Undibacterium sp. KW1: one gene and its partner. The protein of the gene in region 1 interacts with the protein of each later gene in a pairwise test. Links are inferred from orthologs where the notes say so. Each region holds a gene or a part of one and is shown on either strand. Other genes may lie near its edges.

Evidence for each region.
Region 2: the proteins of kdsB (region 1) and UNDKW_RS29335 interact in binary tests that used the Escherichia coli proteins (3 or more experiments, as listed by UniProt). The link is inferred for Undibacterium sp. KW1 from one-to-one orthologs.

The regions. Positions count from the first base shown.
Region 1 is NZ_AP018439.1:1,739,152-1,754,249, forward strand. What follows is about bases 5,175-8,073. They hold kdsB (3-deoxy-manno-octulosonate cytidylyltransferase), read left to right. Parts: upstream 5,175-6,194; coding sequence 6,195-6,953; downstream 6,954-8,073. Other genes in these bases: lpxK (tetraacyldisaccharide 4'-kinase), read left to right, coding at 5,175-6,014; UNDKW_RS07675 (Trm112 family protein), read left to right, coding at 5,995-6,189; adk (adenylate kinase), read left to right, coding at 7,149-7,805; UNDKW_RS07690 (sodium-translocating pyrophosphatase), read left to right, coding at 8,069-8,073. In the rest of the region: UNDKW_RS07645 (DMT family transporter), read right to left, coding at 1-278; sodB (superoxide dismutase [Fe]), read right to left, coding at 461-1,039; xseA (exodeoxyribonuclease VII large subunit), read right to left, coding at 1,211-2,572; UNDKW_RS07660 (MotA/TolQ/ExbB proton channel family protein), read left to right, coding at 3,804-4,409; UNDKW_RS07665 (biopolymer transporter ExbD), read left to right, coding at 4,412-4,855; more of lpxK, read left to right, coding at 4,974-5,174; more of UNDKW_RS07690, read left to right, coding at 8,074-10,282; UNDKW_RS07695 (3-hydroxyacyl-CoA dehydrogenase), read left to right, coding at 10,504-11,262; UNDKW_RS07700 (patatin-like phospholipase family protein), read left to right, coding at 11,523-12,737; UNDKW_RS07705 (ribonuclease domain-containing protein), read left to right, coding at 12,886-13,263; UNDKW_RS07710 (barstar family protein), read left to right, coding at 13,305-13,703; purN (phosphoribosylglycinamide formyltransferase), read left to right, coding at 13,793-14,398; UNDKW_RS07720 (RsmB/NOP family class I SAM-dependent RNA methyltransferase), read left to right, coding at 14,538-15,098. UniProt on the Escherichia coli protein: Activates KDO (a required 8-carbon sugar) for incorporation into bacterial lipopolysaccharide in Gram-negative bacteria.
Region 2 is NZ_AP018439.1:6,499,443-6,514,379, reverse strand. The notes cover bases 12,200-14,937. They hold UNDKW_RS29335 (TetR/AcrR family transcriptional regulator), read left to right. Parts: upstream 12,200-13,143; coding sequence 13,144-13,731; downstream 13,732-14,937. Other genes in these bases: UNDKW_RS29330 (alkene reductase), read left to right, coding at 13,967-14,937; UNDKW_RS29340 (aspartate kinase), read left to right, coding at 12,200-12,646. Outside these bases: UNDKW_RS29385 (hypothetical protein), read left to right, coding at 1-126; katG (catalase/peroxidase HPI), read right to left, coding at 276-2,465; UNDKW_RS29375 (DUF3297 family protein), read left to right, coding at 2,817-3,065; UNDKW_RS29370 (tRNA-uridine aminocarboxypropyltransferase), read left to right, coding at 3,253-4,032; UNDKW_RS29365 (MarR family winged helix-turn-helix transcriptional regulator), read left to right, coding at 4,116-4,550; UNDKW_RS29360 (alpha/beta fold hydrolase), read left to right, coding at 4,715-5,482; UNDKW_RS29355 (protein kinase), read right to left, coding at 5,538-6,971; UNDKW_RS29350 (hypothetical protein), read right to left, coding at 7,064-9,319; UNDKW_RS29345 (FHA domain-containing protein), read right to left, coding at 9,533-11,014; more of UNDKW_RS29340, read left to right, coding at 11,243-12,199. UniProt on the Escherichia coli protein: Involved in response to both electrophiles and reactive chlorine species (RCS). Represses the transcription of the nemRA-gloA operon by binding to the NemR box.

The DNA of each region.
Region 1 (15,098 bases):
CCCAGTTTGACCGCGCACCAGATGCCGCCGAGATACATGGCCTGCATCATGATGCCAGCGATAGCTATTGGCAGCCAGAAGCGGCGCTCAGGCCAGGGTGCACGCATGGTCAGTGCCAGTATCAGCATGAAGATGATCACGCCCAGATACCGCAGGCACAGGAAGGTCAGTGGTTCTGCATAAGGCAGGCCATATTTGGCAACGACATAACCGGATGCCCAGATGAAAATGAAGATGGCGGGAAGAAAGCGTAATAAAGGAGAGACTTTGGTTTGCATGCTGTTCAAAGAGTAAGGCGATAGAGCTTAGGGGAAAGTTCCTGGCGCTCATTTGAGCCATGATCTTCGCATAAACAGCTTGCATGATGGATGAAAAAAACCTGCGGTGCTGATGCATGCGCAGGTTTTTTTTCATCTGTGCTGTATATGTCACGACGCAACGGGCATCACGACAAGCTGGCTCAGCCCAGGTTTGCTGTGGCAAATTCCCAGTTGACCAGTGCCCAGAATGCTTCCAGGTATTTTGGACGTGCATTGCGGTAGTCGATGTAGTAAGCGTGTTCCCACAGATCGCAAGTCAGCAATGGCGTGTCTGCTGTTGTCAGTGGTGTTGCTGCATTGGATGTGTTGACGATGTCCAGTGTGCCGTCGGCTTTTTTGACCAGCCATGTCCAGGAAGAACCGAAATTGCCTACGCAAGACTTGGTGAAAGCTTCTTTGAATGCATCGAAAGAACCCCATTTGGCATTGATGGCATCTGCCAGTTTGCCACTTGGTGCGCCGCCGCCATTAGGTTTCAGGCCATTCCAGTAGAAAGTGTGGTTCCAGATCTGTGCTGAGTTATTGAAAATGCCGCCAGAAGATTTCTTGACGATTTCTTCCAGTGTGGAGTTTTCAAATTCTGTACCCTTGATCAGGTTGTTCAGATTGGTCACATAGGTTTGATGATGCTTGCCATAGTGATATTCCAGAGTCTCCTGGGAGATATGTGGAGCCAAAGCATCCAGTGCATAAGGCAGTGCCGGTAAGGTATGTTCCATATCGTGTCCTTTTATCGTGAGTTCATCATTTCCGGCAATCCGGAAAAGCCAGACCAGCATTGTAAGCTTTTGTGCAAAAGCGTGCACGCGGCCTTATACAAATTCTATGTATATGCGCAAAATGATGACTGCAATTGGCACAGCAGGTAATTGGTTTTGTATCGGTATGGCTCAATCCAGTTTGGTTTGCACACTACTGATGCCAACTTCAGCGGTACCTGATGCCAGTCTGACTTGTATCAGTGATTGTGGTTTGAGTTCAGACGTCTTGCGCAAGGCCTTGCCTTTGTGGTCGCTGAGGATGGCATAGCCGCGCTCCAGTGTGCGTTGAGGGTTCAACAGCTCAAGTTGGCTGCGCAGGGCAGACAACTGTTGTTGCTGGCCTTCAAGGCTATGCCTTGCCGCTTGCTGCAGGCGTCTTTGCATGTCTGCCAGCAGCACCCTGGGTTTGCTCAGGTCTGGCTTGTGTGTTTGCCAGCTCAGTGTCAGTTGCGTCAGCTCATGTCTGGCCTGGCGCACCGGCAAGCTGGCGCAGAGGCTGAGGTTGCGGGCCAGGCTTGCCAGTTGCAGACGTCTGGCGGCAATGGCAGCGCTGGGGCTGAGCAGGCGGCGGCTTTGCCAGTCCAGGGTCTGGGCCTGGTCATCCAGTTGTCTGTGCATACAGCGGCTGAGTATTTGCGCCTGGCGCTGTAATAACTGTAGCCAGGCATCCCTGGGCGTGGCTGCCAGCTCGGCGGCGGCGGTAGGTGTGGCTGCGCGCAAGTCAGCGGCAAAATCGGCGATGGTAAAGTCAGTTTCATGGCCTATGCCGGCGATCACAGGCATGGGGCAATTGACGATGGTGCGGGCGACCACTTCTTCATTAAAGGCCCACAGGTCTTCCATACTGCCACCGCCACGGCAAACCAGCAAGACATCGCATTCTTCGCGGGCAGCGGCAGAGGCTATCGCCTGGGCGATCTTCATGCCTGCGCCTTCGCCTTGTACTGGAGTAGGGTAGAGGATGACGTTGACGTGTGGCGCTCGCCTGTGCAGCGCGGTCAGGATGTCACGCAGGGCGGCAGCCTGCGGGCTGGTGACTATACCTATGGTTTTGACAAAGGTGGGCAGGGGGCGCTTGCGCTCGGTGTCAAACAAGCCTTCCTGTGTCAGTTGCGCTTTCAGGCGCAAGAATGCTTCATATAAATTGCCAACGCCGGCACGGCGTATGGCCTCCACACTTAACTGATAATCGCCGCGCGGCGCGTACAGGGTGACCAGGGCACGTACTTCGACCTTGTCGCCTTCCCTGGGCTGGAAGTCGGCATATTGCGCGCGGCCACGGAACATCACGGCCCTGACCTGGGCGCCACTGTCTTTTAACGTGAAATACCAATGTCCAGACGCGGCGCGGGTAAAGTTGGAAATCTCGCCAGACACCCAGGTCAATGGCAGGTTGCGTTCCAAAAGCTGAGCAACGGCCTGATTCAGCGCCGTAACTGTCATCACGGAGGGCGTGTTTACTGGGGGAGCGTAAGGCGATTCAGGATTCATAAAGCTTGGCGGCTGAAATTCTGTCCACAGAAGCATGGATTGGTCATCAGCATGTCATTTTGCCTCTGAGATGTCAAAAGAAATGAAAGTTTACTATCTAAGTCTTTGATTTTTAATAAAAATCAATCTGCAAAAGAATGAGGCAAAATGAAAATTCCCTTTCAAATCAAGGACATTGCGCTGCATCGAGCCGCTTGTGCACAAACTTATCCACAGAAATTGTGGTTAAGCTGTTGAAAACTTTATTTTCCAGCCAGCTTAGGTGGTTTGCCTAAAATATTTGCACTGCGGTAATCTTTTTTAAAATCAAGTACTTAGTGCCTTTCCATGCGCTTTTACACAAGCTTGTCCACATATTTTGTGCAGAATAAGCTGCAATCTACAGAGAAAATGAGGGTAAAGGCAATATTTTAAACTGGCCTGTGAATAATTGGAGTTTGCCACTTTTTTAGGCGCGAATAAAAGAATGATTAAAATCAGTGACTTAGTTACATACCCTATACTTTTTCACATAGTTGTCCACATATTTTGTGCAAAAGCCTGGATTAGCGCAAATCTGGCTTATAAATACTTGTCTTAAAATTAATTTTTCTGTGGAAAAAGTATTGTGTCGCAGAAAAACTGCCGTTTGCCTGTTTTTCTGGCAGTAGGGATTAGTGATTAAAAATCAGTGACTTGTAGCATTTATTTACGGTAATGCACAATCTTGTCCACATATTTTGTGCAAAACGCAGAGCATTTTCCTAGCCACATTTTTATGCTGAAAATTTGTGCAAAAATATGCAGGATTAGATGTTTGCCTAAAATATTGGCAGTACAATAATTTTCTTTTAAATCAGTCACTTGTCATTGTGCACAAGACTTTTGCACATACTTGTCCACAAATTATGTGTAGAAAAGACGGGGCTAAAATGGAAAAAATGCTGTTTTATCCACAAAATCGCCGTGCCTAAATCTTTGGCATAGTCAAAAAAATGAAATAAATCATGAGCTTAGGTAGAATCGATGCACTTATCCACAGGCTTGCGCACAGATTTTGTGTAAAACAGTGAATATTTTCAATCTCAATACAATCGTAATAATTTGCTGTGATGACGGCAAACTTGATGCTTTTTGTTGAAAATTATGCTTTGAAACATTTTGTGCCTAGTTTTTTGCTTTGCACTCTTGCCCGCAGGCAGACAACGCGCTACATTGCGGGCTTGGATTTAGGAACCTTCAAGGAGTTAATTTGTTCGATATCATTCGTGCCGCGGGCTGGCCAATTTATTTTTTATTGATTGCCTCAGTTATAGCGCTGGCTTTAATCATAGAGCGCAGCCTTTCTTTGCGTCGTAGCCGCATTTTGCCACCTACTCTGGTCGATGAAGTCATACGTGTTTATCAGGCAGGCAAGGTAAAGCCTGAAGTCATAGAGCAACTGGCTGGCAATTCTCCTTTGGGTAAAGTACTGGCAGCGGGTTTGCGCAATGTGAATGCGCCGCGTGAAGTCATGAAAGAATCGATAGAAGAAGCGGGCAGTGCTGTTGCCCATGAACTTGAACGTTTCCTGACTACTTTGGGCACGATTGCTTCTCTGGCACCTTTGATGGGCCTGTTTGGTACTGTCGTCGGTATGATAGAAATTTTCGGTTCGCAAAATGCAACTGGCGCTAATCCGGCGCAACTGGCTCATGGTATTTCTGTTGCCTTGTATAACACTGGCTTTGGTTTGATGATCGCTATGCCTGCAATGGTGTTCTGGCGTCATTTCCGCGCGCTTGTTGATAGCATCGTCGTCGATATGGAACAGCAGGCAATCAAGTTTGTTGATGTCGTCCACAGCGCCAGGAAGTAGTCATGAATTTTCGTAAAGGAAGGGGCAGGGAAGAGCCAGAGATCAACCTGATCCCGTTTATCGACGTCTTGCTGGTAATCCTGATCTTTTTGATGGTGACGACGACGTACAGCCGTTTCACCGAACTGCAAATCACCTTGCCGACCGCTGACGCAGAAAAAGCCCAGGACAAACCGAATCAGATAGATATCGGTATTGATGCCCAGGGCCGCTACAAGATCAATAACCAGGCCGTGTCTTTCCTTGACACTCTGACTCTGGCGGAAGATTTAAAAAAAGCGGCAGCAGCGCTGGAAGCTGGCAAGACCGGTACTCAGCCTGATCCTGTGATTATCATCAATGCAGACCGTGCAACCAGCCATCAATCTGTCATCGATGTGCTGGAAGCCGCGCGTATTGCAGGCATGGCCAAGGTTACGTTTGCGGCCCAGGCAACTGCAAAGTGAAGTATGGAATGACTAGCTTGTAAGTGGAGTAGTGCTTCAGGAGCTGGCGAGAAACCGGGGATTGTTACTCCCCGGTTTCTTTTTGTAGAAAACAGCTAGAGAAAAACAAGAGAGTGACATGCGGGCAGTATTGGAAAAAGTCTTATTGAGTACCTGGCAAAAGCGCGGGCTGCTGGCCTGTTTGCTGTGGCCAGTGTCCAGGCTATTCCAGCTCATCGTCACTTTCCGTTTTGGTCTGTTTGTGATGGGCTACAAAGCGCAAACCAGATTACCCGTACCTGTGGTCGTGGTCGGCAATATCTTTATCGGCGGTACCGGCAAGACACCGCTGGTGATCTGGCTGGTGCAGCAATTAAAGCTTGCAGGCTGGCATCCGGCTGTTATCTCGCGTGGTTATGGTGTACATGCCGAGAGCGTAATTTTGCTGGATGCTACTTCGCAGCCGCAGCAAGTTGGTGATGAGCCAGTATTGATTGCTGCCAGGGCCGAATGCCCGGTAGCGGTGGGGCGTGACCGCGTTGCCGTGGCGCGTTGCGTGCTGGCAGCTAATCCGCAAGTCGATGTCATTATTGCTGACGATGGTTTGCAGCATTACGCCCTGGGGCGTGATGTTGAACTCGTGCTGTTTGACCAGCGTGGCGCTGGCAATGGCTGGCTTTTGCCAGCCGGGCCTTTGCGTGAACCCGTGGAAAGACGACGTGATTTTACTATCTGCAATATGCCAGCGCCGGAAACAGTATTTCCACCCGGGATGCCAGCAGACACCGTGCGCATGCAGTTACAGGCAGGTCAGGCTTATAGGTTGAATGATAATGCCCAGCGCAAGTCGCTGGCCGAGTTCTCGGGACAGCGTTTGCTGGCAGCGGCTGGCATAGGTAATCCACAACGATTTTTCACTATGCTGGCACTGCAGGGTTTGACATGCCAGACCAGGGCTTTTCCTGATCATCATGCCTTTGATACACAGAGTTTTAAAGGTGTTGATGCTGATTGCATCCTGATTACGGAAAAGGATGCAGTAAAATGTAGGCAAATCCCGGCTTTACTGGACGATGCCCGCATCTGGGTAGTACCAGTCGAAGCTCAACTTGATGCAGCTTTTGCCGCATCCCTGATACAAATGATTTCGGAGAAAAAGCATGGACGCACGTCTGCTTGATGTGTTGGTTTGCCCTTTGTGCAAAGGACAATTGGTTTACCAAAAAGCCAGTCAGGAATTGATTTGTTATGGCGATAAACTGGCTTACCAGATACGCGATGATATCCCCATCATGTGGGCAGATCAGGCGCGTGCGCTGACGAATGAAGAGCTTGATGCCAGACCCAAGGCATAAATTTTATGAGTTTTATCGCTATTATCCCGGCCCGGCTGGCCTCCAGCCGTTTGCCAAATAAACCGCTGGCTGACATAGGTGGCAAGCCCATGGTGGTGCGCACCGCCGAGCGGGCATTATTGTCTGGCGCCAGCGCCATCATGGTGGCTACAGACCATGCTGATATCGTCGCAGCCTGCGAGGCCCACGGTGTGCCCGTCAGCATGACGCGGCCTGATCATCCGTCCGGTACTGACCGCATTGCCGAAGTTGCTGCCAGCATGAACCTGGCAGACGATGCAGTTGTCGTCAATGTGCAGGGTGATGAACCACTGATAGATCCGGCCTTGATTGCCGCTACCGCAGCGCTGGTGAGCGCTGATGTGCCTATGGCGACTGCAGCCCATCCTATCCATGCGGTAGAAGATGGTTTTAATCCCAATGTCGTCAAGGTGGTATTGGACAAGCATGGCCGCGCACTGTATTTTTCACGCGCAACCATACCCTGGCACAGGGATGGATTTGCTGTCAGCCGCGAACAGTTCCCGCCCGCGTATTCACCTTTACGCCATATTGGTTTGTATGCCTACCGCAACGATTTCTTAAAAAAATATCCGCAACTCGCTGTTTCTCCATTGGAACAAATTGAGGCTTTGGAGCAGTTGCGGGTTTTGTGGCACGGCTATGCAATTGCTGTCCATGTGACAGCTTCCAGCCCCGCATCCGGCGTGGATACGGCAGAAGACCTGGAACGTGTCAGGCAGTTTTTCAGGGATAAGGTATAAAAAAACGGGCAAAACCCCAAGTTTTCGTGGCAAAGCATCAAGAATTGCGAAAATTGTGGTAAGTTTCGTGAAAAGAAACTGTGTTATCAAGCTAAAGAAGAAAAGCAAAAAGAGCCGTGCCTGCAATGAAACCACTGCCGGGCATGATTTGATAATACAAGTAAAAAAATTCAAACTCGTCTTAGGAAATTTAACATGCGTCTTATTTTGTTGGGAGCGCCGGGTGCCGGCAAGGGTACACAAGCCAATTACATCAAAGAAAAATACAATATTCCTCAAATCTCTACTGGTGATATGTTGCGTGCCGCAATCGCTGCTGGCACGGCTTTGGGTCTGGAAGCAAAAAAAGTCATGGACACCGGTGGACTGGTATCAGATGACATCATCATCGGCCTCGTTAAAGACAGGTTGAAACAGCCAGATTGCGCCAATGGTTATCTGTTCGATGGTTTTCCTCGCACCACGCCTCAGGCAGATGCGATGAAGGATGCTGGCGTAACGATAGACTATGTACTGGAAATCAATGTACCTGATGAAGCCATCATCGACCGTATGAGTGGTCGCCGTGTTCATCCTGGTTCTGGCCGCACCTACCACGTCAAATTCAATCCTCCAAAAGTCGAAGGCAAGGATGATGTGACAGGTGAAGACCTGGTGCAGCGCCCTGACGACAAGGAAGAAACCGTCAAGAAACGTTTGTCCGTCTATCACGAACAAACTGAAGTGCTGTTGTCTTACTATGGCGATTGGGCCAAGTCTGGTCAACCAGGCGCACCCAAGTATCGGAAGATTGCTGGCGTCGGACCGGTAGAGTCCATCCGTGACAGCGCATTTGCGGCGCTGTCCGAATAAATATTAAAAAAAGCGGACTGCATTGTCCGCTTTTTTTATAGCTATTAATTATCACTACAAGTACGGCTAAGCCCCAGCCAGTTTCTCCAAAAATATGGGCTGCGTAAAAGTTTCGCAGTGTGCAGGATTCATTTTTGTCATTTGATGCAAGGCAGTCTGGCATCAAAGTCTGAAAAATGAAGAATTGTCGTTGTTTTACTTTGTCGTTAAAAAAATGCATGTGCCCACAAGGCCAACATGCCCATAACATTGGAGGAGTCAACATGACAGCAAGTCTTTGGTTTGTCATCGCATGTGGCGTCATCGCCGTACTATATGGTTTGATATCGCGCAGCTGGATCCTGAAGCAGGATGCCGGTAATGCGCGTATGCAGGAAATTGCCGCTGCCATTCAACAAGGCGCAGCCGCCTATCTCGCACGACAGTACCGCACCATCGCCATTGTTGGCGTGGTGCTGTTCATTGCCGTCGCCGCCATACCTGGTCTGGGTTTGATTACTGCCATCGGTTTTCTGATCGGTGCGGTGTTGTCCGGTGCCTGCGGCTTCATCGGCATGAATGTGTCGGTCAGGGCAAATGTGAGAACTGCGCAGGCCGCAACCAAGGGCATGAATGAGGCGCTGGACGTGGCTTTCCGCGGTGGTGCCATCACCGGCATGCTGGTCGTTGGCCTTGGTTTGCTGGGTGTGACGATTTTTTACTGGGTATTGGTCATGAATGCTGCCGGTAGCACCCTGACGCAGCATGATGTCATCAAGCCCCTGATAGGCTTGGCTTTTGGGGCATCGCTGATTTCCATCTTCGCCCGTCTTGGTGGCGGTATCTTTACCAAAGGGGCGGACGTTGGTGCTGACCTGGTCGGCAAGGTAGAAGCCGGTATCCCTGAAGATGACCCGCGCAACCCCGCCGTGATTGCCGACAATGTAGGTGACAATGTTGGTGATTGCGCCGGTATGGCCGCCGACCTGTTTGAAACCTATGTCGTGACCCTGATCGCCACCATGTTGCTGGGGGCGCTGGTGATTACCACCAATGTCACCGAAGCGATTGTTTATCCTTTATTGCTGGGTGCGGTTTCCATTCTCGCTTCGATTGTCGGTTGCTCCATGGTCAAAGCCAAGCCTGGCAAGAAAATCATGTCTGCCCTTTATACTGGTTTGTGGTGGGCTGCAGGTTTATCGCTGATCGGTTTTGCTGTTGTCACCTGGCAGGTCTGGCCTGATGAAGCGATGCGCATGAAGATGATGGGTTCAGCCCTGGTCGGTATCGTGCTCACAGGCTTGATGGTATATATCACTGAATATTACACAGGCACAGACTTCAAACCGGTACAGCATGTGGCACAGGCATCGACTACTGGTCATGGCACCAATATCATTGCAGGACTGGGTGTATCGATGAAATCGACGGCCTGGCCCGTGCTGGCTGTGTGTGTGGCTATCCTGGTGTCATTTAACCTTGCTGGCCTGTATGGCATCGCGATTGCGGCCACTTCCATGCTGTCCATGGCGGGGATTATCGTCGCGCTTGATGCCTATGGCCCTATCACTGACAATGCCGGTGGTATTGCCGAAATGTCGGAAATGCCAGCTTCTGTGCGTGCCATTACTGATCCTCTGGATGCCGTCGGTAACACTACCAAGGCAGTTACAAAAGGTTATGCAATAGGCTCAGCCGGTCTGGCAGCGCTGGTGCTGTTTGCTGATTACACCCATGCGCTGGATTCCGTTGGCAAGAGTACTTCGTTTGATTTGTCGAATCCGCAAGTCATCGTCGGCCTGTTTATTGGTGGTTTGATCCCTTATCTGTTTGGTGCGATGGCGATGGAAGCGGTGGGTCGTGCAGCCGGTGCCGTGGTGGTGGAAGTGCGCCGCCAGTTCAAGGAAATCAAGGGCATCATGGATGGCACGGGCAAGCCTGAGTATGACAAGGCTGTCGATATGCTGACGACATCAGCGATCAAGGAAATGATCATCCCTTCGCTGTTGCCTGTCATCGTGCCTATCCTGGTTGGCATGCTGCTGGGACCAGCTGCGCTTGGTGGTTTGTTGATGGGGACCATCGTGACAGGCTTGTTTGTCGCTATCTCCATGACTACCGGCGGCGGTGCCTGGGATAATGCCAAGAAATACATAGAAGATGGCCATTTTGGTGGCAAGGGTTCGGAAGCACACAAGGCTGCCGTGACGGGGGATACTGTTGGCGACCCTTACAAGGACACAGCTGGCCCGGCAGTCAACCCGCTGATCAAGATCATCAATATCGTGGCGCTGTTGCTGGTGCCCTTGCTGCCAGCAGCAGGACCGACGAACGCAGCGGGTAGTCATCTCAGTCAGCCTGTACAGACTGCAGCTCCCGCAGCATCGGCATCTTCTGCATCGGCCAAGCTTGCAGCCCCCGTCGCATCTGCAGTGTCAAGTCCGGCAGAGGTGCCGCCGCCTCCAGCTATGGCTGATCCGGCATCTGCGAGTAAATAAGCAGCAGCCTGCTTGAAAAGAAAGTAATGGAAAGTGGTGGCGAGTATATCGCTGCCACTTTTTTATTTTTGCGCGAAGAAGATTATTCGCTACAATACGTGGATGTGACGTTTACGTAAACGTAATCATGCGTAATCGTGGATGCAACTAGTGGATACAAATAAGTGCCATCCCCACAATCCGATTAATGTGCTCATAGACAATAGCCTGGAGAGACAAACATGCAAATTCAAAATCATGTATTTATTATTACTGGCGGTGCTTCCGGCCTGGGTGCTGCCACGGCAAGAATGATCGTTGCCAATGGCGGCAAGGTCGTGCTGGCTGACGTGCAGGTAGAGGCAGGCGAGGTGCTGGCTGCTGAGCTGGGTGGCAAGTTTGTCAAATGTGATGTGACTTCCGAGGCCGATGGCAAAGCAGTCGTCGAGGCGGCAGCTACTCTGGGCACGCTGCGCGGCCTGGTCAATTGCGCTGGTGTTGCACCCGCAATCAAGACTGTCGGTAAAGATGGCCCGCATCCACTGGATGTATTCCAGCGCGTGGTCAATATCAACCTGATCGGCACTTTCAATATGTGCCGTCTGGCAGCAGATGCCATGGGCAAGACTGAAGCCGCAGAACATGGCGAACGCGGTGTCATCATCAATACAGCATCGGTCGCTGCTTATGATGGCCAGATTGGTCAGGCAGCTTATGCTTCTTCCAAGGCAGCAGTCGTTGGTCTGACCTTGCCTATGGCTCGTGATTTGTCACGCAGCGGCATCCGTGTGATTACAATTGCGCCGGGTATTTTTGAAACCCCAATGCTGCTGGGCATGCCGCAAGAGGTACAGGATGCTCTAGGCAAGATGGTGCCGTTTCCTCCGCGCCTGGGCAAACCGGATGAGTATGCAAATCTGGCCAAGACGATTATTGAGAATGTGATGCTGAATGGCGAAACTATCCGTTTAGACGGGGCCATACGCATGCAACCCAAGTAGTAAGTGCTGATAAAGCTACTGCGCGTCACGATTTTGAGCCTGCTGTTTTTGGAAATTCGTCGTCGTACTAAAGTACGACTGCGCTTCTTAACTCAAACTCGTGGCGCTCGCTACGCTTTCTCAACGCTTCACGAGCCTCAGTGTGCTGACAAAAAATTGCTGTTGTATTTGCAGAGCATGATTCTTTCACTGTGCCGTGCAGCATGACAAATTGCTAGGGGGCTACTACACTAGGGCAAATCTGGATTTGCCCTTTTTTTATGCCTAAACAAACGAGCAATAACGCGGGAACAGGATTGATCTTGACGGGTGGTGGGGCGCGTGCGGCCTATCAGGTTGGGGTGCTGCATGAGATTTCGGACATTCTGGTGGAGTCTGGCTGGCATCCTGCCAGCAATCCTTTTGGCATTATCTGTGGTACTTCGGCTGGGGCGATCAATGCCACCTCGCTGGCCTGTGGGGCAGATAACTTTGCTGATGCAGTCGGGCGCATGCTGCATATCTGGGAAAATTTCGAAGCGGCGCAAGTCTATCGTGCCGACTCTCTTGGTGTCATGCGCAGCGGCGCGCGCTGGCTGACCTTGTGGTCATTTGGCTGGTTGCTGAATAAGTGGCGCAAAGCACCACCAAATTCGCTACTGGATAATTCTCCACTGGAAGCCCTGCTGACCCGCATGCTGGACCTGGGCAGTCTGGACGCTGCATTCAACAATGGCAGCCTGCATGCGCTGGCGGTTACGGCCTCTTCTTATACGGCTGGGCAGCATCTGACTTTTTACCAGACCCTGGCCGATATTGAACCCTGGGTCAGGAGCCAGCGACTGGCGCAGCGTGATTTCATTGGCGTCCAGCATTTGCTGGCATCTGCTGCCATTCCTTTTATTTTTCCTGCAGTGCCGCTGAACTGGGGCGGGCGTATGGAGTACTGTGGCGATGGTTCCATGCGTCAGTTGGCACCAATATCACCGGCCATCCATCTGGGTGCGCAAAAAGTGCTGATCGTCGGTGCTGGCCGTTTGACTGAGCCGCCCAGCGTCAATACTGAAGTCGCACGTTACCCCAGTCTGGCGCAAATTGCCGGTCATGCCTTGTCCAGCATTTTTCTTGATAGCCTGGCTGTGGATATAGAAAGGCTGATGCGCATTAACAAGACCTTGTCGATGTTGCCAACAGAATTACTGGAAAAAACACCTTTGCGGCCGGTCGATCTGCTGGTCATCGCACCATCTGAGCGGCTGGACGAAATTGCCAGTCGTCATACCAACAGCCTGCCTTTACCTGTGCGAACCATGCTGGGCGGCATAGGCGCTACAGAGGCGCGCGGTTCGGCGTTGGCCTCTTATCTGCTATTTGAATCAACCTACACCAAAGAATTGATTGCACTCGGGCGACGTGATACCCGCGCCAGGGTGGATGATGTCCTACACTTCTTTGGGGTTGATACAAAGGTACGCACATCAGCGCGATTAGTTTGATTTCAACACAACTTTGCCTCAAGGCATGTTGTCGCAAATGTGACAGGCGCATGAATTAATGCATTGTAACATCTGCAACAATGGTTGATTCATCATCGACAAACCGTTACTCTATGCGCTGTTTAAGCGTGTGCGGATAGACAGAATAATGATAAATCCAACATTTTTTAAAAAATGGCTGGTATTCCTGACGCTTGCTTTGCTGGCTGCAACCAGCTTTGCCAAGGACAATAATAGTCTTGGTCAGGTTGCTGTTGCAGAATTGCCTAAAGAGGCACAGACCACACTCAAGCTCATCAAGCAGGGCGGCCCATTTCCTTATGACAAGGATGGCGTTGTGTTCGGTAATTATGAATCCAGGTTGCCCAAGCAAAAGCGTGGTTACTATCATGAATACACGGTAAAGACGCCACGCGCCCGCAATCGTGGCGTGCGCCGCATTATTGCCGGAGCAGATCCCCAGACATCGGGCGAATACTATTACACGGAAGACCACTACGAGAGTTTTCGAAGAATTAAAGAGTAAATAATTAAAGAGTAAATATGATCTCAGCAACCGAGGGAGAAATAGATTTGTTGGCAACGGTAGCGCCGAATGTGGTGCAATCCATACGTGCTTTCCGTGTACCGGATTTACAGGCAGAAGCAGCCAAACTGGGCCAGCATTTCCTGTATGCCTATTGCCTTGAGGCGGCGACCAAGCAGCAAGTGCTGGGGAAGATAGCCTTGTCTTTTGGTTTCCCCAAGCCCATGTGCCGCAACCTGGATGCCTTGTCAGATTGCCTGACTGACATGATTTACAAGGCGGGCCCACAGGCTGGGTTTTTGATTGTGCTTGAGCAATTGCCAAATACACAAAAATTTGACAAGGAAGCACGTGAGTCGCTGCTGGACGTGTTCCGCGACGCAGCCGATTTTTGGGCTGACAGAAAAGTCGCTTTCCGGGTGTTTTACTCCTTCGAATAGCATTTTCATATCCCGCAGAATAGATGCCGGTAAGCAAATGCTGGCATTTTTATTTGGGACTAGACCCCTGTCAGCGGTACAATGCCGCCATGAAAAAGATTGTTATCCTCATTTCTGGTCGTGGCAGCAATATGCAAGCCATTGTTGAAACTGCCGCAAAACAGCAATGGCCCGCGCAAATCGCTGCCGTTATCAGCAACCGTGCCGATGCAGGTGGCCTGGAGTATGCAGCCAGCCGTGGCATACCAACTGCCGTAGTGGTCAGCAAGCAATTTGCCACGCGTGAGGCATTTGATGCCGCCTTGCAGGCAAAGATAGATGAATTCGCCCCTGACCTGGTTGTCCTGGCTGGCTTCATGCGTATACTGACGGCAGGTTTTGTCGAGCACTATGCAGGCAGGATGTTGAATATCCATCCGTCCCTGCTGCCTAGTTTTGTCGGTCTGGCAACGCATCAGCAAGCCATAGATGCGGGTGTTAAAGTGCATGGAGTCACCGTCCACTTTGTGACCGCCGAACTGGATCATGGTCCCATCGTTGCCCAGGCAGTTGTGCCTGTGCTTGACCATGATAATGAAGACACGCTGTCACACCGTGTACTCGAACAAGAGCACCAGATTTATCCGCGTGCCGTATTGCAATTTGTCGAAGGCAAATTGCGTATAGAGGGCAACCGTGTTCATATCAGTGATTAACAAGCTGGATATTCAGAAATAAGAAGCTTGATTAACCAGTTTCAGCAAAATCGCTTGCGCGGTTTGCCGTCAGTATTAACTAGCAAAAAATAGTAACAAGGCCCGTCCGGGCCATATCAGCATATCAGAAGGAAGCAGCATGAGATTACCTCCAGCCATACTCGTCAATACCGAAGAAGTATTACGTGAGATTCTGCGTTTTACCGGCCCGGCAGATGGCACTTTGTCGCGTTATTTCCGTGATCACCCACGCCTGGGTTCACGTGAACGTGGCGTAGTTGCGGAGGCTGTGTACGGCTTGCTGCGCAATAAAGCGGTGTATACCAATTTTTCTGAGTCCGGCATAGGTTCTCCTATGCGCCGCCTGAGCCTGCTGGGTCTGGCTGATGCCGTTGGCGTTGATGCTCTCGGTGGCTTGACAGAAGATGAAACTGCCTGGCTGCAACGTGTCATGGAAATTGACCGCACGCACCTGCCTTTGATGATGAAGGCTAATTTGCCAGAATGGCTGTGGACAAAATTGCTGGAACGCTTTGGTGAAGAAGATGCTTTGGCGCTGGCCATGTCCCTCAATACCCCGGCGCCACTGGATTTGCGTGTCAATACCATCAAAGGTGATCGCGAAACCGTCATCACGACATTGGCGCAAGCACCTATCATCGCTGAGCCTACGCCATATTCCAGCACAGGTTTGCGGGTA
Region 2 (14,937 bases), 4.8 Mb from region 1 along the record:
AAAGGTAAAACATGGGCATCTACTGCTTCGTATATTTTGGCAACTCCCTTATTGTTCGCTTTCCCTATCGGTACATTCTTTGGCGTCAGAATGATGTCGCATGCCAGCAAGCTCAAGCAAGAGTAGATTCGCATGCTAAGTTTTTGCAGGCATAGCAAGATATAGGATTCAACAAGCTCTGGTAGTTTGCAAGATGTAGCTAATGCTGATCTGGTAGCCAAAAATCACTACCAGATCAGTACGTCAATGCCTCAATTCATGCGAGTTTTTCAGGTTCACAGCAAATCAAACCTGTCCGCGTTCATGACCTTGCTCCAGGCCGCTGCAAAATCTTGCACGAACTTTTGTTGCGAATCACTGCTTGCATAGATTTCTGCCAGGGCGCGCAGTTGTGAGTTGGAGCCGAAGACCAGATCGACTACGCTGGCTGTCCATTTCACTTCGCCATTCACACGATCACGGCCTTCGAGCACACCTTCTGTGCCGGACTTTTGCCACCTGGTATTCATGTCCAGCAAGTTGACGAAGAAATCATTGCTTAATGTTTCTGGTCGTTTGGTGAAAACACCAAGTTGCGACTGAGCGGCATTGGCATTCAAGGCACGCAGGCCACCTATCAGCACGGTCATTTCTGGCGCACTGAGTTTAAGCAGTTGTGCCTTGTCTATCAGCAGTGCGGCGGCAGAGCCTTCCAGTCCTTTGCGCAGGTAGTTGCGGAAGCCGTCTGCAGCAGGTTCGAGGACTTCAAAAGATTCTACGTCGGTCTGTTCTTGCGTCGCATCCATGCGGCCAGGGGTGAAAGCTACCTGTATGTCATAACCCGCTTTTTTCGCCGCGGCTTCAACGGCAGCAGTACCACCAAGGACGATGAGGTCAGCCAGCGAGATTTTTTTGCCGCCAGACTGGGCGGCGTTGAACTCTGACTGTATGGCTTCCAGTTTGGCCAGCACCTTGGCCAGTTGCTCTGGCTGGTTGGCTTCCCAGTCTTTTTGTGGTGCCAGGCGTATGCGTGCCCCATTTGCGCCGCCGCGTTTGTCGCTGCCACGGAAGGTGGAAGCAGATGCCCAGGCGGTGCTCACCAGTTGCGATATGCTGAGGCCGGATGCCAGCAGCTTTGCCTTGAGGCTGGCAATGTCCTTGTCATCAACCAGGGCATGATTGACTGCAGGGATAGGGTCTTGCCAGATCAATTCTTCTTTCGGTACCAGAGGACCAAGGTAACGACTGATGGGGCCCATGTCACGGTGAGTCAGTTTGTACCAGGCGCGGGCGAAGGCATCTGCCAGCTCTTGCGGGTTTTGCAGGAAACGGCGCGAGATTTTTTCATACGCAGGGTCAGTGCGCAGGGCCATGTCTGCCGTCGTCATCATTGGTGCATGACGCAGGGATGGATCATGCGCATCAGGCACGGTGGTTTTTGCAGCTGGGTCGGTGGGTATCCATTGATGGGCACCGGCCGGGCTCTTATTGAGTTGCCATTCATAGCCAAACAGGGTTTCGAAGTAAGAATTGTCCCAGGTAATAGGTGTTGGCGTCCAAGCACCTTCGATGCCGCTGGTGATGGTGTGCACGCCTTTGCCTGTGCCAAAGCTGTTCTTCCAGCCCAGGCCTTGCTCTTCTATGCTGGCGGCTTCCGGTTCTGCGCCTACCTGTGCAGGGTCGCCTGCGCCGTGGGCTTTACCAAAAGTGTGGCCACCGGCAACCAGGGCGACTGTTTCTTCGTCATTCATGGCCATGCGGGCGAAGGTTTCGCGGATATCGCGGGCTGATGCCAGCGGGTCGGGCTTGCCGTTCGGGCCTTCCGGGTTCACATAGATCAGGCCCATTTGCACGGCGGCCAACGGCTTTTGCAGGTCGCGGTCGCCGCTATAGCGCTGGTCGTCCAGCCATTTGCCTTCTGGCCCCCAGTAAATGTCTTCTTCCGGCTCCCAGATGTCGGGACGGCCACCGGCAAAACCAAAGGTCTTGAAGCCCATGGAATCGAGCGCAACATTACCGGCCAATATCATCAGATCTGCCCAGGACAGTTTGTTGCCGTATTTTTGCTTGATAGGCCAGAGCAGGCGGCGTGCCTTGTCGAGATTGCCATTGTCAGGCCAGCTATTGAGGGGTGCAAAGCGCTGCGCACCAGCGCCAGCGCCGCCGCGACCATCGCTGGTGCGATAGGTACCCGCGCTATGCCAGGCCATGCGAATGAAGAAGGGGCCGTAGTGACCGTAATCAGCAGGCCACCATTCTTGCGAATCTGTCATCAGGGCATGCAGGTCTTTGATGACGGCATCAAGGTCCAGGGTCTTGAATGCTTCTGCATAGTTGAAATCTTCGCCCAGCGGATTGGATGCCGGGGAGTGTTGGTGCAATATCTTGAGGTTCAGTTGGTTCGGCCACCAGTCTGCGTTGGCGTGGCTGGCTGCGACTGCGGTGCGGGCGCTGCCAGAGAATGGGCATTTTGCTTCGTTAGACATTCTTATCTCCTTTGATTGAGTGACACGCGAGCTCATTTCATCAAGAGGATGCGATGAACTCTACTACCTGATCGATTGTAGAGATGGATGAGCAATAGGTATACTTAATTTAATTTATTGATTCAATTTGTTTTGACTATCGATTGATGCTCTGGCCCGATCGGGCTTCTTTTTTACGCAAACTGCTACTGGTGACTACATTTAAGGCTTTGTTTATGACAGGCTTATGGGCTGAGCGATATATTGTTGACCTGAAAGCGACTTAGCCCAATGCGTTTTTAATATTAGCTTATTTATACCGAAGCATGAGAGTCATTGAATCGCCACCACTTCTAAGAGATAATTGCGGTCATGAACGACACTACACAACTCCCCCCATTGCCAGATCGCCTGTCGGTTGATCCGCGCAGCCCTTATCATGTTGCCGCCGTGTTTCAGCACGATGTCGGTATTAAGCTCAATGGCAAAGAGCGCAATGACGTTGAAGAATATTGCATCAGCGAAGGCTGGATCAGTGTTGCTGCTGGCAAGGCACGTGATCGCAAAGGCAATCCCCTGATGATCAAGGTCAAGGGCGTGGTTGAGGCGTTTTACCGCTGATTGCTATTACTTGGTTGCAGCCGGGTACTGTTTTTTTGCAGTACCCGCTTCTTCAGGCCAGAACTGGCCGTCTGGGCGTCTGGATGTATCAGCAGGACGCCAATTTCCCCGATAATATTGCCTGCCTGTTTGCGGTCTGAACGGGCATACTGTCTTTGTTGCCTGCATGACCAATCCTGATTCACCTATGAAGCTCATTTCTTCACCACATGCTGTGTCGCGCTTGCGTTCTGCCCGTCTGGAACGCAGTACCAGGCCGTTTCTGGCACGTGGCGGGCCCAAGGGCGAGCGTTGCGGTGCTTGCAGGCTGATACTCAGTCATTGCATGTGTGAGTTGCGCCCCATCGTGCCTACCCGCGCCGGAGTATGCCTGCTGATGGCTGAACATGAGACGTTAAAACCCAGCAACACCGGCTGGCTGATTGCCGACGTGGTGCCCGATACCATGGCTTTTGGCTGGGCGCGTACCGAAGTCGATCCGGCTTTACTGACCGTGCTGGCGGACCCGCAATGGCAGCCGTATGTAGTATTTCCCGGTGAATTTGTGGCTCCAGAGCGGGTGATTATGGAGTTGCCATCTGTAGATGCAGAGCAGAATAGTCACAAGCGCCCGCTGTTCATTTTGCTGGATGCGACCTGGCCAGAGGCACGCAAGATATTCAAGAAAAGTCCTTACCTGGCGCAGTTCCCGGTGTTGAGCCTGTTGCCGGAACAGTTGTCACGCTATCGCTTGCGCCGTTCCCGGCGGGACGATCATTTGTGTACGTCTGAAGTCGCGGCTCTGTGCCTGGGGCTGGCGGGCGAGACTGCGGCTGCACAGGCGCTGGAAATGTATCTCGAAGTGTTCACTGATCACTATCTGCGGGCCAAGCAGCAGTTGAAAGTGGAGTGGGAAGATGAATTGCATGTGCAGATGCGGGAGTTGGTGGGCGGGATAAAAAATAACCTAGGTGGGCCTTCGTCGTAGGTTGGGCCGGGCCAACGCCACTCACATTTGCTCACTACCCCAAATTACGTTACGCTAAGCTCCTCCAAAGAAGCTTTTACCAAATGACTACCCGCAAACCACCCCTGCTCGCAGACCATCTGTGTTTCAACCTGTACTCCACGTCCTTGAAGATGACGCAGTTGTACAAGCCGCTGCTGGCCGAGTTGAATCTGACTTATCCGCAATACCTGGTCATGGTGGTGTTGTGGGAAGAAGAAGGCCTGGGGATACGCGATCTGGCTAACCGCCTGGGACAGGACTCTGGTTCTATCACGCCTGTGGTCAAGCGGCTGGAAGCAGAAGGTTATCTGCTGCGTAACCGCGACCCAAAAGACGAGCGTAATCGGGTTCTGACGCTGACGGACGAAGGCAATAAACTGCGCACAGCCGGAGTACGTATCAGTCAGAAAATTGCCGCTGCCTGCGACTTGCAGCTGTCTGATTTCCAGCAACTCATGGCAGGCCTGAACAAGCTGAGTAGCCACCTCGACAGTTAAATTGAAAACAAGCAGCAATAAAAATATTCAAATTTAACTTGCGCACTAATTATTAGCGCGCTATTATTCAGCACATGGCAAAGCGCAAAAGACAGGAAATGCCATTTAAATACTTAGCGCGCTAACCAATTTATCTGTTTTTAAATTTTCTTTGAAAGCTCATCATGAAAAACATAAGTAAAACTGCATTGATCTTGTCTGTCGCCCTTGCCTCTGCTGCTGCCTTGCCAGGCCATGCATTGGCTGCCTCTGGCAATGACACCACGGTAGTTCTGGTCCATGGCGCTTTCGCCGATGGCTCAAGCTGGAACCAGGTCACGCCTTACCTGCAAGCCAAAGGGGTGAAAGTCGTCGCCGTGCAAAACCCCTTGTCTTCTCTGGCAGATGATGTAGCTGCGGTACAGCGTGTAGTTGATGCACAGACTGGCAAGGTAGTATTGGTAGGCCACTCATGGGGTGGCGCGGTGATCACACAGGCGGGTGTCAGCGACAAAATCAAGGCGCTGGTGTATGTGGCCGCCTTTGCACCATCTGAAGGTGAGGCACTGGGCGGCCTGGGTAAAGATTACCCTGTACCGCCAGGTATCGCGACCCTGAAACCTGATGCGAACGGTAATCTGGAATTGTCACCGGAATCATTTGCGACCAACTTTGCGCAAGATGTGCCAAAAGAAAAAACGGCGGTGCTGGCCACTACCCAAGGCCTGTTGCCAGCCAAGGTGTTTGGCGAACCGGTGACATTCGCTGCATGGAAAAACAAACCAAATTATTACATCGTCGCCAGCAAGGACCGCATGATAGATCCGGGCTTGCAAGCGGCGTTTGCGAAAAAGATCAATGCCGTGACAACCACGCTACCAACCAGCCATGTGCCGATGTTGTCCCAGCCTAAAGCGGTTGCAGAAGCGATTCTGGCTGCGGTCAGGAACTAAGCTGTTGAATTGAGATCAAGGCCTGTCGCCTTAAAATGGGACGGGCCTTTTGCATTCACGCTGTCATGCCAGGAACTTGCCCGTTCTCTGATCCTGTGTTGCGGCTGATGGCGGCAAGATAGCGCTGTGCTTCTTCCCATGTAATGGTGACATCCCCTGGTGCACCGCTATGTGTAACCGCAGTCATCGCCTCTTCCTGCAGGCGTTTTTGTTCTTGCTGTTCTTTGTGCAGGCGCTGTTGTTCGTCTTTCTGACGACGCTGGGCATCTTCTATGGCATGCAGACGATTTTGTCTGGCAATGAGTGCACGCAGGGCAGCGCTGGCTTGTTCGCGTCTTTGTTTTTCCAGTTCCTTACGTTGCCGTCTTTGTTCGGCGCGCTGGCGGGCTGCTGCCTCTATTGGGGATTCTTTTATTTCTGGCTGTTTGCCATGACTGGCTGCCTTGCTTTGTGCTGCGTTGCCAAGCGGCCTGGCTGCAGCCTGCAGAGTTTGCAATAACGCACGCACACTGGCAGGGCGCTGGTCTGGCTGGATGGCAAAACCACTTTGCAAGACTTGCCATTGGGCGGCGTTCAGTGCAGCTGGTTGTATCGGTTGCTGCTGAGGGTGGCGATATTCGCCAAAGGGCATGGCCGCTTCCAGCATCTGGTAAATCATGACAGCAACGGCATACACATCCAGACCGGGACTGTGCTGATGGCTGCCAGCTTCCGGCGCGCGGTAACCTGCGGTACCCGCATAGGGAGAACGCGAAGGGGTCATGCTGGTTGAAATCAAGCCTGCCTGGGTATGGCTGCGCAAACGTGCCGAGATGCCAAAATCAAGCAGTTTGATGTCACCTGCTGTTGTCAGCAAGAGGTTACTCGGTTTCAGATCACGGTGCACGAGTTTGTGTTTGCCCCAGGCATAATCGAGTGCATCGGCCACAGGGCTGAGCATGTCCAGCACTTGCTTGAGGGTGCAGCGGGTATGCTTGATGAGATAGTTTTCCAGATCGTGCCCGTCCAGATATTCCATGATGATGAAATAGCTGTTGGTGGCCGGGTCGCGGGCCCAGTCATAGACCCTGACGATATGCTCATGCGCGAGCCTGCGCACCAGCGAGGCTTCTTCCACCAGGAGGCGTGCATGCAGGGCACTCTGGGTAAGTTGTGGCGGCAAGATCTTGAGCGCAACCGTCTCGCTATGCCCAAGCTCAGCCTGGGTTGCCAGGTCGCTGGCTTGCCACACCTGGCCCATGCCGCCTTGCCCCAGGAGTTTTTCCAGCCTGTAGCGTTTGGAAACACCACCCACTTCTTGCCCCGCCAGAAAACCCAGGTCAGTGCCCTGTGCCGCTTCTTGCGCGGCTTTGCTGGTCTGCCTGGAAATAGCAGGGGCAAGCTCATTATCGAGAATAGCGTCTTTGCGTTGCGTGAATTCGTCTTCTGTGAGCAGACCTTCATCCAGCAATGCGCGCAATTCACGGATTTTTTGTAGTGGCGTTTGCATTGTCAGGGGCTGGGTTCTTCAAATGGGTATAGGGCTAGGGGTATAGGGCTTAAGATCAATTTTTGCTGTACTCGACTACATTCTTTAATTACCTATTTTCTACCTGCCTGGCCCGACTGCGCTACACGGCTGCCCAGGTTTTGCGCCATGCTCAGGTCTATCTCATGACGCCTTTGCTGTTCAGCTTCTCTTTGCCCGCGTTCGTCCTGTATGCGCTCTTGCAACATCTTGACGGCCTGCTCCCAACTCATGCCTTGCTGCGCACTGACCAGGGCACTCATGGCATTGGCAGCATGTTCTGAGCTGCCAGCCTGCATGGCGAGGATTTGTTCAGCCGTCAGGCTGGCTTGTGCCTGAACCTTGACGATCTCGGCCAGTGCAATCGCATTGGCTGGATCGGCAGTGGCGATCTTGCCGGTTTCGCTAAAGTTGGCGATGGCGTTCATGCGCTCTATGGCAATGCGGGCCAGCAGGGCATCATGCGCCTGTTCAGCCTGGCGCTGTTCGCGTTCCAGGCTGAGTCTGGCGAATTTGTCAGCCCGCTCGGCTTCTGCCTGTTGCAGTTCTTTTTTCCAGCGACGTTCATCTTCTTGCTGCCTGAGTTGCTGGCGCAGGGTTTCTATTTCCACCTCGGCCAGCCTGGCCTGATGTTGTTGCTGCTGCGTTTGTTGTTCAAACAGGGCATGGGCTTTCAACGTCGTCAGCAGCTTTTCATGCTGGGCCATGGCATCGGCCTGGCTGTCGTTGCGTTTGATGCCATTGATCTTTTCCTGCACCTGGCTGAGTTTGAATGCAGTATCCACATCGCTGATGCTGTCTTCACGTTGCAACGCACGTGTGCGCTGCTGTTGCAATTCTTCTTCCCATGCCTGTATGCGTTGGAACTCCCTGGCCTTGGCTTCTGCTTCTATGCTGATCAGTATCAGGCGGCTTTTTTGTTCTTCCTCTTCCAGTTCCTGCTCACGGCGTGCCAACTGGTTTTGCCTGTGGCGCAATAATTCTGTCTGGACTTTTTGCTGTTCCTGGTCAGCGATCAGGTTGGCTTGCGCAAACTCGTGTTCGAGCTGGAATTTTTTTAACTGATGCTGGATTTTTTGCTGCATCAGTTGCGCAGCTTCCTTACCCTGAAGCTGGGTGATTTCTGATTCTGAACGCATCTTGATACGTGCCATGGTGCGTATATGCAGCCACTGGTCTGCTTCGTTCTGGCGATGTTCGGATTTCTGCTTGAGACCGTGTTCCAGTTCTTTGATGGTCTCTGCGGCACCGCGTTCCAGCGCATGTTTGCGGGTGGTGGCATCGGCAATGCGGCCATACAATTCCAGCTCACGCGCGCGTATGGTTTGCAGTCTTTCATTTTCATCCTGGCGCAACTTGGCACGGCTCAGGCGTTTTTTTGCATCCTCTGCATGGCCTTGCATGTAGAGCCAGCCCAGGTCTTTGCCAAACTGCTGGCGCATTTCTTCATGGCGGTAACGCAGGCGGATTTGCTCTTCCTGTCTGGCGATCTTTTGCCATTCACTATTGGTATAGAGTGCATCGATAAGTTTGCTTTGTTCCAGCTTGGCGCGCTGACCATCGATAATCAGATGCATGCTGCTTATTCTTTCACTGATTTTTTCCCTGTCATCTGTCAGCTTGTCATGCCGCACTTCGCGGGTCACGGCCTGGGTCGCGACGAAACCATATTCCGCAATCGACAAATTCAGTGTCGAGAGCAAACGCTCATCGAGTTGCTGGCGCAGGTGGACATTGTCTTGCAAGTCCCTTAAGGATTGTGCGCCCAGGAATTCAAGCGCAATCTGACGCACCATGGGTTCCAGCAATTGTTGCAATTGCTGGCAGGTGATGATGCCTGGCGCAGCCATGAAGTGTTTGGCAAATGCAGGCACGTCGGCAATCTTGACGCTGATGACAAATTTGGCTGCGATAGCCAGAAATTCTGCCGTATGCAGGTCTTCAAAACTGAACAGCAGGGCAAAGGGATTCAGGCGCGTCAGCAAGATTTCTGCCGCTCTGTCGGTCTGCAAACCCATGAGCTGGCTGCTGATGTCTTGCCCTATATAGTCACCGGCCTGCAATTCAACGAAACGTCCTTCTTGCAATATATACGCGCGGGCGCTGACCGGGATATGCAAATCCTGTTTGGTAATGCTGTTGAGTGGACGCACGCCAAAATACATGGCGACCTCGTTCTCTTTTGGCAGCCAGCGATTGTGGCGCAATATCGTCTCATGGCGAGGGCTGCTCAGCATCAGGCCACAATGCGTACAATAAATTGCATCTTGTATATTGTTATGGTCGCACTGAGGGCATTTGAGCTTGGAACTGGCAAAGATGCTGAACATGGGGAACTCCTTCTATCGCGGCGCGGTGCGGGGACGAGGGAACTGCACCTGAGCAAAAATGGTAGCACCGGGGGTAGATTTGAAAGACGGGAACAGAAGGGGGTTTTAGGGCCAGATCGTGATTTGTATGGAAAAGACAAGACCTTTCAACACATTGGGCAGGGGCACAGAGGAATGCTGAAGAATGTTAAGAAATGTCTTATTTGCGGGCAATCAGTATCTTGTCCCATAGTCCTGTACGCCTGCATAAGGCACACTTGCATACCGACCTACTGATGCCAACTGAGGAATTGCCTTCAAATCAGTGTGTGCATCCAGGCTGTTTTCTTGCAATGTCGCTATGTCCCGGTGCCAGAACCCACCCTGAAAATGAAATACCAGTGGCAAGCCTGCTGGCGGACTTTGTGCGGCGGCCTGGGGGCGGGTTTCTGGTTTGATCAGGTATAACAAATCGCTTCCTGCCCCTGCATCTATCTCGGCAATGATCATGGCATGCGGCAGTATCGCCATGACCTGTAGCCGGACTATGCCTCTGACGCTGGCGCAGAACTCTATCTGCATGCCTGCACTTAAAGCATAGGGCAGGTCTTTTTCCATGACCATGCCATCGAGCAAAGTGCCATAGCGCGAGACATCGGTGATTTCTGCTCGCACGCCCTTCCAGCGGATGAGGGCATGGCGGGCGCTGATGCGGCGTGTCAGTCTGACATTTTCTGCTGCGCTACTGGTGCGGTGACTGAGCAGAATGTCAGCCTGTGGATGTTGCTCCATTCGGCCAAGCACATACTCATCCAGGGCAAAGAGCCGCATATTGCTGTGAGGCCGGGTCTGTTGTCCCGTGAGGCCGGCCCATCGTGTTGCAGTTGTTTTTGACGTGTTTGTTGCTGGCCTGGCTGGCGGCACTTTCTCTGGCCTGGCAGAAGTGGCTATTGCCAACGGGGCTTCAGGTTCGCCAGTGATTTCCATGAGTTCTTCATCCCAGGCAATAGTGCCCATGGCGATTTCATATTTGCCTGACGGTGGACGCATGTCCAGTTTGGCTATAGAGGCATCCGTGGCACTGATTTCAATATTCATATTGCCTTGCGCATAACCGTTCGACTGGCCCAATCCGCTGAGCGTGGCAATTCCACCATCTTCCGCTACGACCCGTATATTCTTTTGTGCGGTTAAAAACACACTGTGTATCTCTGTCAGCGATGCGTCTGCCCGCGGCACAAAGATGACGCTGGTACATAGCCATGTACGCCTGGCCTTCGATACCTGTTCATGCGACAGGCTGATTTCAAGCGGGTATTGCCCATGTTCTTTGTTTCTGGAAGAAAAGCTGAGCAACAAGGGTTGCCATAGTCCAGATGCAGTGCGCAGCAGGCGTTGCTTTGTAGCACCAGCGGCTATCAGTTCCGAGCGCAATTGCACTTCGATGATGCTGATATCTGGTGGCAACATGCCACGCAACTCCAGCCTTATGGTTTGACGGCCACCAGCGGCACGCGGGTCATAACCGCTGAAATGCAGATGCAGATTACCGGGTGCCACCGCTACACGCTTTTGCATCAGCTTGCCAGCAGAGGCATGCAATAACTCCTGTCTGCGGGGGCTGGCTGCCTGGGAATGACCTGCAGCACAGACGGCCTCGCCCTCTGCCACCCAATGCGTGCAATGGGGGTGATCCGGGGCTTGGCATTTTTTCATGATGAGGCATAGGTCATAATACGGGCGATGCTACAACTATAAAGACAATGCGCCAGATCAAATGGGGGAATACAGCAGTGTTTCGCCTCCTGTTTTTTCGCCGTAGATGGTGGCCGCGTTGACCTGCCCGGCTCACTGCATTACCCTTGTCGTTTCGATATACTTCATTTCGCATCCTGTCTGCGGGATGTCTGTGATCAACACGCTATCCCTGTCCTGGAAATTGCAATGAAAAAAATTGTCGTTAAATTTGGTGGCTCCAATCTGCGCCAGCCTGAAGATATCAACCGCGTTGTCAATGTCGTGCAAACTTATCAACAGCCACTGGTGCTGGTGGTATCTGCCTTTTATGGCATTACCAATGCCCTCATCGCCTGTGTGCAAGCCGCAAGAGAAGGCGCGGGCACCGCAGCTGCCCTGGCCGAAAGCCGGGATTACACACAAAACCTGCGTGTCCTGAAAAAGCAGATACTGGAAGCCAATATCAGTGATGCCACCAACCGCGCACGTATAGAAAAAGCCCTGTCAGTACGCCTTGATCAGCTCGACCGTTATCTGACCGGCATACACTGCATAGGTGATGTGCCCACCTTTGTCAATGATGCCATCCTCAGCTATGGTGAACGTCTGTCCAGCCTGTTGCTGACCGAAGTCTTGCTCAGCCATGGCATACGCGCACGCGAAGCCTTGCCAGAAGACATAGGTCTGGTCACCGATGGCGTATTTGGCAATGCCGCCTGTGATTTTGATGCGAGCGCCCCGACTGTCTCGAAAGCCTTGCAAGGCAATGAAGTCATCGTCGTGCCGGGCTTTTATGGAGTAGATCGTGATGGCAAGGCGACCCTGTTTGGCCGCGGCGGCTCAGATTACTCAGCAGCATCCATCGCCTGCTGCATAGGTGCAGAATCACTGGATGTATGGAAGGACGTGGATGGTTTCCTCAGCGCCGACCCTGGCACGGTGAGTGCACCGCATACGATTACGCAATTGAATTATCTGGAAGCAGCAGAGCTGTCTTACTTCGGCGCCAAGATCTTGCATCCGCGCACGGTAGAACCTTTGTTCGACCAGAATATTCCTATCCGTATCTTGAACATCACCCGTCCCAAGCGTGGTCTCTTGCCGTATACCATCATCAATGCACAACGCAAGGTGACACGTGATGTGGTGAAGAGTGTGACATCGACAGAAGACGTGGCAATACTGAAATTACACGGCCCTGGCGTGGGATTCAAACCTGGCATCCTGGCGCAGGTGACCAATACGCTGGATGCCAATGGCATCAATATCAAGAGCGTGCTTACGGCGCAGACAGCCATCAATATACTGGTATCACGCGACCATCTGGATGCGGCTTACGCTGCACTGGTGGAACATCACCTGGCCGGTGTGGTGGAAGTGTCACGCAACGCGGATGTGGCTATTGTCGCAGTGGTTGGTGACGGTGTGCTGGAGGCATCAGATGTAGGTGGCGCAATCGCCAGCCGTGCCCTGTCGGCAGCGATTGCGGCAGGCGTGCATGTCTGCCTCGCGGCTGCAGGTGCCAGCGAGGTGGCGGCGTATATGCTGGTACAGCAGGAGGACAGGAAGCTGGCTTTGCAGGCGATACATGCGGAGTTTTTTGGAGGATGACGGATTTGGGGGATTGCAGCTTTTGTTACGATAACTTCAGGTTTGATGCTTGCCAGCAAAAGATGTCTATGATGATCAACGGACGCCGCTGCGTTCCTGCCTACGCTCACCGCTGTCTGGAATAATTCTCTTTACTCGTTCGGAGCGTCAAGTACGTACAGCGTCTCGACGATTTTTCTACGTTGGAAACTTAATTCTGCAATTGAATAATTTTGCCAGCGATTATGCTTGAAGCTCCTTCCCCTTGAAAGGGAGGGAGATTACTCGTTATTGCTTGGTCAAGGAGATTATTCCTGACAATAGTGAGCCTACCAGTGCAGGCTGGAGCCTGGTTGCGTTTGTTGCCAACCAATCAAGCGATTCAATATACGCGGCCTATGACATCCACGTTCAAAACACTGACCAATCTTATTTACCTGCTCTCGTCCCTTTTCGACGCATTTTTCTGCAAAAAAATCACTAGACGACTGGTCTAATTTGTTTTAGAATTCAAAACTATGAACACTCCACGCACCGATGTCAGGCAACATATCCTCGATACAGCCAAGCCCATTATCCTGGGCAAGGGCTTTTCTGTGGTCGGCCTGAACGAGGTATTAAAGGCGGCGGCAGTACCCAAGGGCTCGTTTTATCATTATTTCAAGTCCAAGGAATTATTTGGCGAAGCCTTGCTGGAAGATTATTTTGCCGGCTACCTGGCAGCAGTTGATGTGGTTTTGAAAAACCCAGACATACCAGCAGCCAAACGCCTCATGCGTTACTGGCAGGGTTGGTTACCGGAGCGCCCGGGTGAGGGTGTGCAATGCCAGTGTCTGGCGACCAAACTCGGTGGCGAGGTGTCTGACTTGTCTGAAGCCATGCGCGTCACCTTGCAACGTGGCACGGACAGTATCATTGCCAGGCTGGCCGATTGCATGCGTGAAGGTATTATCGACGGTTCGCTACCTGCAGACCTGGATGCTGATGCATGTGCACTGACCCTGTACCAGATGTGGCTGGGTGCAGGCTTGCTGACCAAGATGCGGCGCGACATGAGTGCGCTGGAGAGTGCCATGTTAGCCACCCGCAAGATGCTCAAGCTGTAAAGTTTTGAGCTTGAAACAAGAAACATATTCCTCTTAGCAAACAATAGTAACGAAACATTTATTCTTATAAGTTTTTTCTAGACGACCAGTCTAATTTTTGTCTTGAAGTACCCTGGGTTGGCTACACATAGAGTTTTGGATTTGCTTACCCAATAAGTTTTACCCTAAGTTTGCCCATATGAGTTTTACCATCGATTTTTGCTGCCCCCAACACGCCCAATAAAGGAATTAAGAAATGTTATTCAATCCTCTGCAAACCGGTTCTGTATCCCTCGCTAACCGCATCCTGATGGCCCCGCTGACACGTGCACGTGCTGATGCTGGTCATATGCCCAACGCCCTGATGGCGGAATACTATAGTCAACGCGCCACCGCAGGCCTGATCGTGACTGAGTGCACGATGGTGGCTGAAAATACCTCCGCTTTTTATGCTGAACCAGGCATCTACAATGCAGAACAAATCGCTGCATGGAAAGTCGTGACTGACGCCGTGCACGCAAAGGGCGGCAAGATTTTCATGCAGATCTGGCACGCTGGCCGTGCTGCTGTTCCGGCATTCAACAATGGTGTTGAAAACGTCGGCCCCAGCGCTATCGCGATTGACAGCGAAGTGCATACACCAGACGGTAAAATCCCAAATGCAGTGCCACGCGAATTGCGTCTGGATGAAATTCCGGCGCTGGTTGCCGCTTATGCACAAGGCGCAAAAAATGCAATTGCTGCCGGCTTTGATGGTGTAGAAGTGCATGGTGCGAATGGCTACCTGATTGATCAGTTCCTGCGTGACAGTGCCAACAAGCGCACTGACAGCTATGGTGGCTCGATAGAAAACCGCGCGCGCTTTTTGTTTGAAGTATTGACTGCAGTCAGTGCTGCCATTGGCGCTGATAAAGTCGGCCTGCGCCTGTCCCCAATCAACAGCTATAACAGCATGAAGGACAGCGACCCACTGGCCCTGATTTCTTATCTGACGACACGTCTGAATGAATTCAACCTGGCATATTTGCACCTGATGCGTTCTGACTTCTTCCAGGCACAGACTGGTGATGTAATGACCGTTGCACGCGCCAACTACAAAGGTGTGTTGATCGGCAATATGGGTTACAACGTTGAAGAAGCAGCGCAAGCGATCAGTAATTCCACACTGGATGCGGTAGCTTTTGGTACCAGCTTCCTGGCTAACCCTGACCTGCCTGCACGTATCAA